Regions from separate parts of the Rhizobium sp. ZW T2_16 genome, predicted to be linked through region 2. Evidence: predicted binding sites of a transcription regulator. Region 2 holds the regulator's gene; each other region holds the start of a gene.

Region 1 (3,277 bases), 740 kb from region 2:
CCGACATGGGGGCGACCACCGGCCAGGCGGAGGTTTCGAAGAACTGCAGCAGTGTTGCCGGAATGAAGCGGGTGCGGGCGGCATAGACATGCCGGTCGCCCTGCGAATGCTGTCCATGAACGAAGAAGCGCTGCGGTGTGATGACGTGGAGATGATCCTTGGCGCGGGTCATCGCCACGTAAAGCAGGCGGCGTTCCTCCTCGATCTCGGCCGTCGATCCGACGCCGAGATCGGATGGGATGCAACCGTCGACGCAGTTCAGCAGGAAGACCGAGCGCCATTCCTGTCCTTTGGCCGAGTGAATGGTCGAGAGGATCATGTAATCCTCATCGAGCAGCGGCACACCAGCCTGATCGCTGGTCGCATCCGGCGGATCAAGCGTCAGTTCGGTGAGGAACCGTTCGCGCGAGGCGTAACCCGAGGCGATCTGTTCGAGTTGCAGAAGGTCCGCCTTGCGGGTCTCCGCATCTTCATGGACGCGTTCGAGATGCGGCTGGTACCATTCGCGCGCCGTGCCGATTTCCGCCGGCCAGCCTTCGTTTTTGCGGATGGCGGTCAGCATTTCGATGAAGGCAGGCCAGTCTGCTCCGGAACGGGGCGGGGCGGGGATTTCCTGCAGGGCCGCGAGCGGCTCCGGATCGGTCGCGATTGCATCGAGGATCTTGCCGGCAGTTTGCGGACCGATGCCGGGGATGAGCTGCATCAGCCGGAAACCGGCAACGCGGTCGCGCGGGTTCTGGGCGAAACGCAGCGCCGCCAGCATGTCCTTCACATGGGCGCTGTCCAAAAACTTCAAGCCGCCGAATTTGACGAAGGGAATGTTGCGGCGGGTGAGTTCCACTTCCAGCGGGCCGGAATGGTGCGAGGCGCGAAACAGCACGGCCTGCTGTTTGAGCGTCATGCCGGTCTCGCGGTTTTCCAGCACCTTTTCGACAATGTAATTGGCCTGCTCCGTCTCGTCCTTGACGGCAACGAGGCGAGGGCGCTCTTCCGACTGGCGGTCGGTCCAGAGGTTCTTGGTAAAGCGTTCGCGCGCAAGCTCGATCACGCCGTTTGCCGCAGCAAGGATAGTGTTCGTCGACCGATAATTGCGGTCCAGCGTGACGATATTGGCCGGCGGATCGAATGTATTGGGGAAGTCGAGAATGTTGCGGATCGTCGCGGCGCGGAAGGAATAGATGGACTGCGCATCATCACCGACGACGGTCAGGCCGCGGCCGCCGGGTTTCAGGCCCATCAGGATCGAGGATTGCAGCCGGTTAGTATCCTGATATTCATCGACCATGACGTGGTCGAAGCGGGCGCCAACATCCTCGGCGATAGACGGTTCGCTCATCATCTGCGCCCAGTAGAGCAGCAGGTCGTCGTAATCGAGGACGTTCTGGGTCTGCTTGGCTTCCACATAGGATGCGAAGAGTTCGCGCAGCTGTTTTTCCCAGGCCTGGCACCATGGGAACGAGGTTTTCAGTACTTCGTCGAGCGGTGTTTCGGAATTGACCGCACGGGAGTAGATGGCGAGGCAGGTGCCCTTGGTCGGGAACCGGCTTTCCATCTTGGAGAAACCCAGCTCGTGGCGCACGAGGTTCATCAGGTCGGCGGAATCTTCCCGGTCGTGAATGGTGAAATCCGGGTCGAGGCCGATCTGGTAGGCATAGATGCGCAACAAGCGCGAGCCGATGCCGTGAAACGTGCCGGCCCAGGCGAGCGCATCGGACATGATGCCGCCATTCGCGCCCATAACCTGCTTGCAGATGCGTTCGACACGGCGGCCCATTTCGGTGGCCGCGCGGCGGGAAAAGGTCATCAGCAGAATGCGGCGCGGATCGGCGCCCGAGACGATCAGGTGGGCAACGCGATGTGCGAGCGTGTTGGTCTTGCCTGAGCCGGCACCGGCGATCACCAGAAGCGGACCGGCAGGACCGCCATTCGGGACGTCCGAACCATGCTCGACCGCACGGCGCTGGGCGTCATTCAGTTTTTCCAGATAGGCGACCGACATCAAATTCCGCACGTTGTTCCCGATGTGTTCGTTAGCTGTAACTGATTCGCTCGGGAACAGGCATATGGTGCTGTGGAGAGAGGAGGTAGTGGTGAAGGCAGGATTGGGATGAGCGGCGTTCAGGTGTCTGTCAGGGTCAAGGCGCAATCGGGGCCGGCATCGATCAGACCAGGGACGCACCGCTACAAGCCAGTTTGTTTTTTCACCAGCCAACCTTCATTCCGCTAGATTTTTTTAGCTGATCGAGATGTTTCGATCGGATGTTTATCTTTTTGTTTTTATTGTTTTAATAGTGATTTGTTGTGTCGATTTCTCTGGATTAAACTTGACCAGCCTTGTCCTGTTTGGATATGAGAACACCGTGAGTTTTCCACGGAGGCGATCTTGAAAACTTCTTCTTTCCTGGCAGGCGTAGCGCCCGCCTTTTCCGTTTTTGCTATTTCCGTCCTGTCTCTTTCGTCGCCGGCATCAGCCCAGGTGGCTGACAGCCTCACCATTTACAACGCCCAGCACGAAGGGCTGACCAAGGAATGGGTGGACGCCTTTACCGAAGAGACTGGTATCGTCGTGACCGTTCGCAATGGTGGCGACATGGAAATCGCCAACCAGATCGTACAGGAGGGGGCAAACTCTCCGGCAGACGTATTCCTCACCGAGAACTCGCCGGCGATGGCGCTGGTGGATGGCAAGGGCCTGTTCGAGCCAATCGACAAGGCCACGCTCGATCAGGTGCCGGAACAGTTTCGCCCGGCGAATGGCCATTGGACGGGCATTGCCGCTCGCTCCACGGTCTTTGCCTACGACAAGACGAAGCTCTCTGAAGACAAGCTGCCGAAATCGCTGCTGGATCTGGCCAAGCCTGAATGGAAGGGTCGTTGGGCAGCATCTCCGTCGGGTGCCGATTTCCAGGCGATCGTCGGTGCCCTGCTGCAGTTGAAGGGCGAAGAAGCGACTGCGGCATGGCTGAAGGGCATGAAGGAAAACTTCACCTCCATCCGCGGCAACTCGACGGCGATGAAGGCGGTCAATGCCGGCCAAATCGAAGGCGCGGTGATCTATCACTATTATTATTTCAGTGACCAGGCGAAGACCGGCGAGAACAGCAAGAACGTCTCGCTGCACTATTTCAAGAACCAGGATCCGGGCGCTTTCGTCTCGATTTCGGGCGGTGGCATTCTCGCATCCTCCAAGCACAAGCAGCAGGCGCAGGCTTTCCTCAAATGGGTTGCCGGCAAGGGCGGCCAGAAGATCCTGCGTGACGGCACCTCGTTCGAATAT
Region 2 (3,277 bases):
CCACCCTGCCCGCCCGGCTGCTGCACCGAGTGCGTGGCGTCAAAGATCACCGGCGATCCGAGCGAAGCCATGATCGGCAACGAACGCATGTCGGAGACGAGCGTGTTGTAACCGAAGGAGGCGCCGCGTTCGCACAGCATCACGTTAGGATTACCGCTCTCGGTAAATTTCGCCTGGACGTTCTTCATGTCCCAGGGGGCCAGGAACTGGCCTTTCTTGACGTTGATCGCCCGGCCGGTCTTGGCGGCTGCGACCAGAAGATCGGTCTGACGCGACAGAAAGGCCGGGATCTGCAGGATGTCGACGGTTGGCGCAACAAGCCCGCACTGCTCTTCCGTATGGATGTCGCTCAGGACCGGGAAGCCGAATTCCTTCTTCAGGTCGGCAAAAATCTCCATCGCATTTTCAAGTCCGATGCCGCGCTTGCCGGAGATCGACGTACGGTTGGCCTTGTCAAAGGAGGACTTGTAGACCAGCCCGATGCCGAGCTTGCCGCAGAGCTCGCTCATCGTGCCGGCGATCATGAAGGCATGATCACGGCTTTCCATCTGGCAAGGCCCCGCGATCAGCGAAAGCCGGCCTGCATTGGAGAATACGACCTTTTTGTCGCCTTCGCCGACCGAAACTTCTGAATTGGGGGAGACTGCCATTCTACTATTCCTCGAAGCCGAACAAAACGCCTTGGCCGGGCGACGGCGACACGAGAACGCGACCATCCCGGCGAATGAATGCGACGTCATTAGCAGCAAGGATGATCTCTGTCACGGCCAGATCAAGACTGCGAAAGATCACGGCCTCCCCTACCAACCCGGCTGCCACCCCTTCGATAGGAAGACCGAAGTCATGCGCAATTTGCTCGCGCCTGAGAACGCGCACGGCTCCCGTTTCAGCCTGGAACACCAGTCCACCTTCAACTTCGATACCCGGCGCTCGCAGCACATTGTCAAAAAAGGCAACCGAAGCATGCGGATCATCACTTGCCAAAATGACTTCCTTCAAACCGGCAACCGAATTGGCATGGATACGCAATTCAGCCATATCCTGAGGGAAAGATACCAGCCGCTGGCAGGAGAAAGTAAAGAAATCAGCCGCACCATCCATCGCGGCAAAAGCAAGCTGGAAACGAGCTTCGACCTCGTCACCGTCCGGAGACTTTACAGCTCTGCCGAATTCGAGGGGCTCACCGCCGGAAATTCCGGCCGCGACATAATGCCGATGATCGTTCGACGCGTCTTCACTGGAGACCACGATGGCCGACAAGCCTTCACGTCCGCGGCGACCGCGATAAGCCAGATCGCGCTCGACAAAGACATTGCCTTTCTTGGCATGAGCCCCCGCCTTGCGCCTGTCCGCAACAGCCAGTGGCTCCAGATAGGTACCGTCTTCAAAAAAAACACAGGCATTGGCCGTACCGAAGGGATGCACGCCGTCAGGCGCGACAGTGAAACCCAAAGACGACAGCCGCTCGCGTGCCTTGCCGAGATTTCCAACAGGCAAAACGAGATGATCGATATTCCTAGCAGTCACACATGTCCCCCAGACTTCTGATCCGCTAGGCGTAGATTGGGCAGACCGCCGGGGAGCGCAAGTAGATTCCGACTGAGAACGTCATTCGGCATCCAAGAAACTGATTATATTGTCACGAAAATTTAAGGACTTGCGGAACACATATGGAACATATAGTGTTCGTTCTGCATTTGTTTCAAATCTGAAGGTGCGCCTCACATGCTGACTCGCAAGCAACAGGAACTGCTTTTGTTCATTCACGAACGGATGAAGGAGTCGGGCGTACCTCCGTCTTTCGATGAAATGAAGGACGCTCTCGACCTTGCGTCGAAGTCGGGCATCCATCGGCTCATCACGGCACTTGAAGAGCGCGGTTTCATTCGCCGTCTCCCCAACAGAGCGCGCGCACTCGAGGTCATCAAGCTTCCCGAAGCCTATGTTCCCACGCTGCAGCCGAAACGCGGTTTTTCACCGAGCGTGATCGAGGGAAGCCTTGGCAAGAAGCCGGCGACGCCTGCTGCCCCGCCTGTCTCCGCCAATGACAGCGCGTCTGCAAGCGTGCCGGTCATGGGCCGCATCGCCGCCGGCGTACCGATCTCGGCAATTCAGAATAATACCCACGACATTTCCGTCCCCGTAGAGATGTTGGGATCCGGCGAGCATTATGCGCTTGAAGTCAAGGGCGACTCGATGATCGAGGCCGGAATTCTGGATGGCGACACCGTCATCATTCGCAACGGCAACACCGCCAATCCGGGCGATATCGTCGTTGCACTCGTGGATGATGAAGAGGCCACACTCAAGCGCTTCCGCCGCAAGGGTGGCTCGATTGCGCTGGAAGCGGCAAACCCGGCTTACGAGACACGAATTTTTCCACCGGATCGGGTCAAGGTCCAGGGCAGGCTCGTCGGCCTCATTCGCCGTTATCACTGACACCGGAATTGTTGCCAACATCAGTTGGCGCTTCTGATCGATAATCCGTTCCTGCTTGATCTGAGACAGCAAACTGCGCCTCAAGACGGCCACTCGATTTTGGTTTGGAAATCCATTCCGGCAGATACGGGTCATAGAGATTGCGTCGCCAGTCGTATTGGCGATGAATGGTCCATGGGCGAACCGTGCCAGCCATTGCTGTCGTGACACTCCATTTTCCGGCTGCCGCCGCCCCGGAAAGATCGATTTCAATTGACCCTGTCTTGCGCAGGCTGGCGCCGCTCAGCATCGGGGTACCAGACCGACAGGAATGGAAACGCGCACGCGGCGCGATAACAAGGCCGGCAACGTCGCAAGCCGCTCCGGCATAACGGCCATCATCAACAACAACGACCAAAACACCTTCCGGTGACATGAATGCGCACCAGGCCTTGAGCTGACATGAGAATCTGACACTCCCTGCCTCCTTCATCAGTCGCTGCGCTTCGATCAGAACGTGTTCCGGAAGTCTTTCACTGGAAGAACCCGGCATATTTTTTAGAATTTCACTTTCCAACATCTCCGGCATAGCCAGCACTGGAAGCTGTCGCGCATACATCCACTGCCCATAGACGAACTCGGAGGGACGTTTCCTGTTGGCGGCAGCACGTTCTGCATCTCGATAAGCAACGAGGTTCCCATCTTCAGCGATGAGAAGACTTGATTGGGCGTGTTGCACCCCCACCCAGAACAGGGCCGCAGCGGTAAACAGGAAAGGTAAGCCCGAATAGCGAAGCCGTGTCCTGAGGAGCGTCAGTAGCAGAAAACCGCAGACCCCAAGCGGCAAAAACCAGGGGTG
Region 3 (3,277 bases), on a different contig from region 2:
CCACCAGGCCTGACCAGCCTCGATCGCCAGCGGTGCCGGGCGACTGATGATGCGATAGAGATAATGCCGCTTCACCGCCGAAAACCGCGCATCGAAATCATCCGAGACCTGCTGCACATCGATGATCGAGACACGCTCGTTCGCCATCATCAGATGGGCATTGAGCGCATTGCGCAGCTTGAACGGTTGCCACTCGCGGGTCAGATCGGCGTGGATGACCTGGCCCCTCGCATGAACACCTGAATCGGTACGGCCTGCCCCGCGAACAGATACCGTTTCGCCGGTGAGCGACAGGATGCCGTTCTGCAGGGCAGCCTGTACGGAATGGCCGTTTTCCTGCATCTGCCAGCCGACATAGGATGTGCCGTCATATTCGACGGTCATGCGGAACCGCGGCATCAGGCAGCCCCGACCGGAAGTTTGGTGCCCTTGGGCAGATGCGTGCCGCGCAGGAAATCGGCCGCATCCAGCGGCTTGCCGCCCGCCTTCTGCAGGCGGGTGAGCTTCACGGCGCCCTCGCCGCAGGCAACGATCAGCGTATCGTCGAGAAGCTCTCCGGCGGCACCGCTTCCTTCTCCGATGGCAGAGCTGAGAACCTTGATACGTTCAGGCTTGCCGTTGATCTCGGCTTCGAACCATGCGCCCGGGAAAGGCGAGAGACCACGGATATGGTTATGAACGTCACGCGCCGGCTTGGAGAAATCTATGCGGGTTTCGGCCTTGTCGATCTTGGCGGCGTAAAGGACGCCCTCTTCCGGCTGCGGCGTCAGCGGCAGGTCGTCGGCTTCGAGCTTTTCCATCGCCTCGACCATGGCGCGGGCGCCGACGAGCATGAGCTTGTCATGCAGTTCGCCGGCCGTCATCGCTTGCGTGATCTCAACTTCTCTCGTCAGCGCCATCGGGCCGGTATCAAGTCCCTTTTCCATCTTCATCACGATCATGCCGGTCTTCTCGTCGCCGGCCATGATGGCGCGCTGGATCGGCGCTGCACCGCGCCAGCGCGGCAAGAGCGAAGCGTGGCCATTATAGCAACCGAGCTTCGTGCCTTCGAGGATCGCCACCGGCAGAAGCAGGCCATAGGCCACAACGACCGCGACATCCGCGTCGAAATCGCGAAATGTCTGGCGATCTTCTTCCGCCTTGAAATTCAACGGTGTGAGAACCGGAATACCGAGCAGTTCGGCGGCCTGATGCACCGGCGATTTGGTCAGATCAAGCCCGCGGCGACCGGCCGGGCGCGGCGGTTGGGTGTAAACCGCAACGATCTCGTGGCCGGCCTGCTTGAGGTTCTGCAATGTCGGCACGGAAAAATCCGGCGTGCCCATGAAGATGATGCGAAGTGACATGGGACTTCTCGCGCCTCGCGGACGCGCCTTCCGTTTTCAGTCAGGTAGACCGAGACCTAAACAGCCTTGCCCTTGGCAAGCTTGGTGAACCTCTTGATTACCATGTCACGCTTCAGCCGCGAGATGTGGTCGATGAAAAGCACGCCGTTCAGATGGTCGATCTCATGCTGCAGGCAGGTGGCAAGCAAGCCGTCCGCTTCGAGCATATGTTCCTTGCCGTCGCGCCCGACATATTTCACGCCGATCGTAGCCGGTCGCTCGACCTCGGCATAATAATCCGGGATCGAAAGGCAGCCTTCTTCGTAAACCGAGAGCTCATCCGAAGATTTGACGATCTGCGGGTTGATGAAGACCTGCGGGTTCTTCTCTTCGTCCTCGCGCGACACGTCGATTACGAGCATTTGCTTCGGCACGCCGATCTGGATCGCGGCGAGACCGATGCCCGGCGCGTCATACATGGTTTCGAGCATGTCATCGGCGAGCTTGAGAAGCTCGGCGTTAACGGTTTCGATGGGCGCCGAAACCTGCCTAAGAAGCGGATCGGGAAGGATGATGAGCGGCTTGATTGTCATGCCGCCCCCATAGCGCATCTTTTGCGTCGATGGAACAGGTATGCAGCATGCTTCTTGGCGTATGTTCACGTTTTGATCTTTCGTTGCTAATGCAATCTGCTAGAGTGGCGCCATGAGAGAGATCCTTGCCCATATCCTGCCGCCTGATTTTGTACTACCAATCCTGCTCATAGGAGCAGTTCTCGCCGTTCTGGCGGTCATCATCGCGCTTTTCGCCATCCTTCGCGGCGGCCGCCAACGCGAAGAGATGACGCAGCGCACGATGGATGCGGAAGCGCGCCTGGCCGAACTGGTGCGGATGCAAGGCGAGATGCACGGGCGTGTCGCCGCCATGGCCGAGACGATCACCAGCCGTCAGGCCGAACTCAATCATGCCGTCAACCAGCGGCTCGATGGCATGACCCACAGGCTGGGCTCGACGATTACCGAACAGACCAAATCGACGCATGAAAACCTGCGTAAGCTGCAGGAGCGGCTGGCCGTCATCGATGCGGCACAGAACAATATCCAGACGCTGGCCAAGGATGTCGTTGGTCTGCAGGCGATCCTTTCCAACAAGCAGACGCGCGGAGCATTCGGCCAGGGCCGGATGGAGACGATCGTGGCCGACGGCCTGCCGCACGGGGCTTATTCCTTCCAGTCGCCGCTTTCCAACGGAACGCGACCGGATTGCGTGATCCGTATGCCGAACGGCGCACCGCCGCTGGTGATCGACGCCAAATTCCCGCTCGAAGCGTGGACTGCGTTTCGCGAGGCCGCCTCGCCCGACGCGCGGCGTGCTGCCGCCCAGCAGTTCCGGCGAGATATGGACGTCCATATCAGGGACGTCTCGGAAAAATACCTGATTGCCGGCGAAACACAGGATACCGTGCTTCTTTTCGTGCCGTCGGAATCGATCTTTGCCGAGATCCACGAGCATTTCGATGCGGTGGTGCAGAAGGCTCAGCGCTCCCGCGTGGTGATCGTCTCGCCCTCACTGCTGCTTCTATCGATCCAGGTCATTCAGGCCGTGCTGAGAGACCAGCGAATGCGCGAGCAGGCGCATCTGATTCAGGGCGAGGTCGGCCTGCTGATGGAGGATTTGACGCGGCTAGATGACAGAACGCGCAAGCTGCAGTCGCATTTCCTTGCCGCGGAAAAGGATGTCGAGCAGATACTGACCTCTACCGAGAAACTGACCCGACGTGGCAACCGGATTACTTCGCTGGAGCTGGAAGCACCCGCGAAAGCCGAGCAATCGGCAGATGCACCGCCGCCGAAATCGGTCGAGAGCCGTACAGGTCTTCTGCGGCTTCGGGTAGTTGACGAGGACTAGTGCCGTCGGGCAGTGTCCGCGCATATCAACACGCATGGCAGGGC

The links. Region 2 encodes LexA, which represses DNA repair genes until DNA is damaged. Its sites were predicted from a motif close to TGTTCNNNNTGTGTTCNG; they were not measured.
Region 1: the regulator LexA is predicted to act here: its motif matches at 2,014-2,031, upstream of ACI3K0_RS04820 (ATP-dependent helicase).
Region 3: the regulator LexA is predicted to act here: its motif matches at 1,981-1,998, upstream of ACI3K0_RS11005 (DNA recombination protein RmuC).

What each region holds. Positions count from the first base shown of each region.
Region 1 covers NZ_JBJDRG010000001.1:976,826-980,102, reverse strand. Annotated here, with positions in the region: gene ACI3K0_RS04820 (ATP-dependent helicase) at 1-1,999, opposite strand, end outside; gene ACI3K0_RS04815 (iron ABC transporter substrate-binding protein) at 2,438-3,277, shown strand, end outside.
Region 2 covers NZ_JBJDRG010000001.1:238,958-242,234, forward strand. Annotated here, with positions in the region: gene kdsA (3-deoxy-8-phosphooctulonate synthase) at 1-650, opposite strand, end outside; gene ACI3K0_RS01155 (VOC family protein) at 655-1,527, opposite strand; gene lexA (transcriptional repressor LexA) at 1,726-2,439, shown strand; gene ACI3K0_RS01165 (ComEC/Rec2 family competence protein) at 2,420-3,277, opposite strand, start outside.
Region 3 covers NZ_JBJDRG010000003.1:223,914-227,190, forward strand. Annotated here, with positions in the region: gene truA (tRNA pseudouridine(38-40) synthase TruA) at 1-399, opposite strand, end outside; gene fmt (methionyl-tRNA formyltransferase) at 399-1,346, opposite strand; gene def (peptide deformylase) at 1,403-1,918, opposite strand; gene ACI3K0_RS11005 (DNA recombination protein RmuC) at 2,031-3,233, shown strand.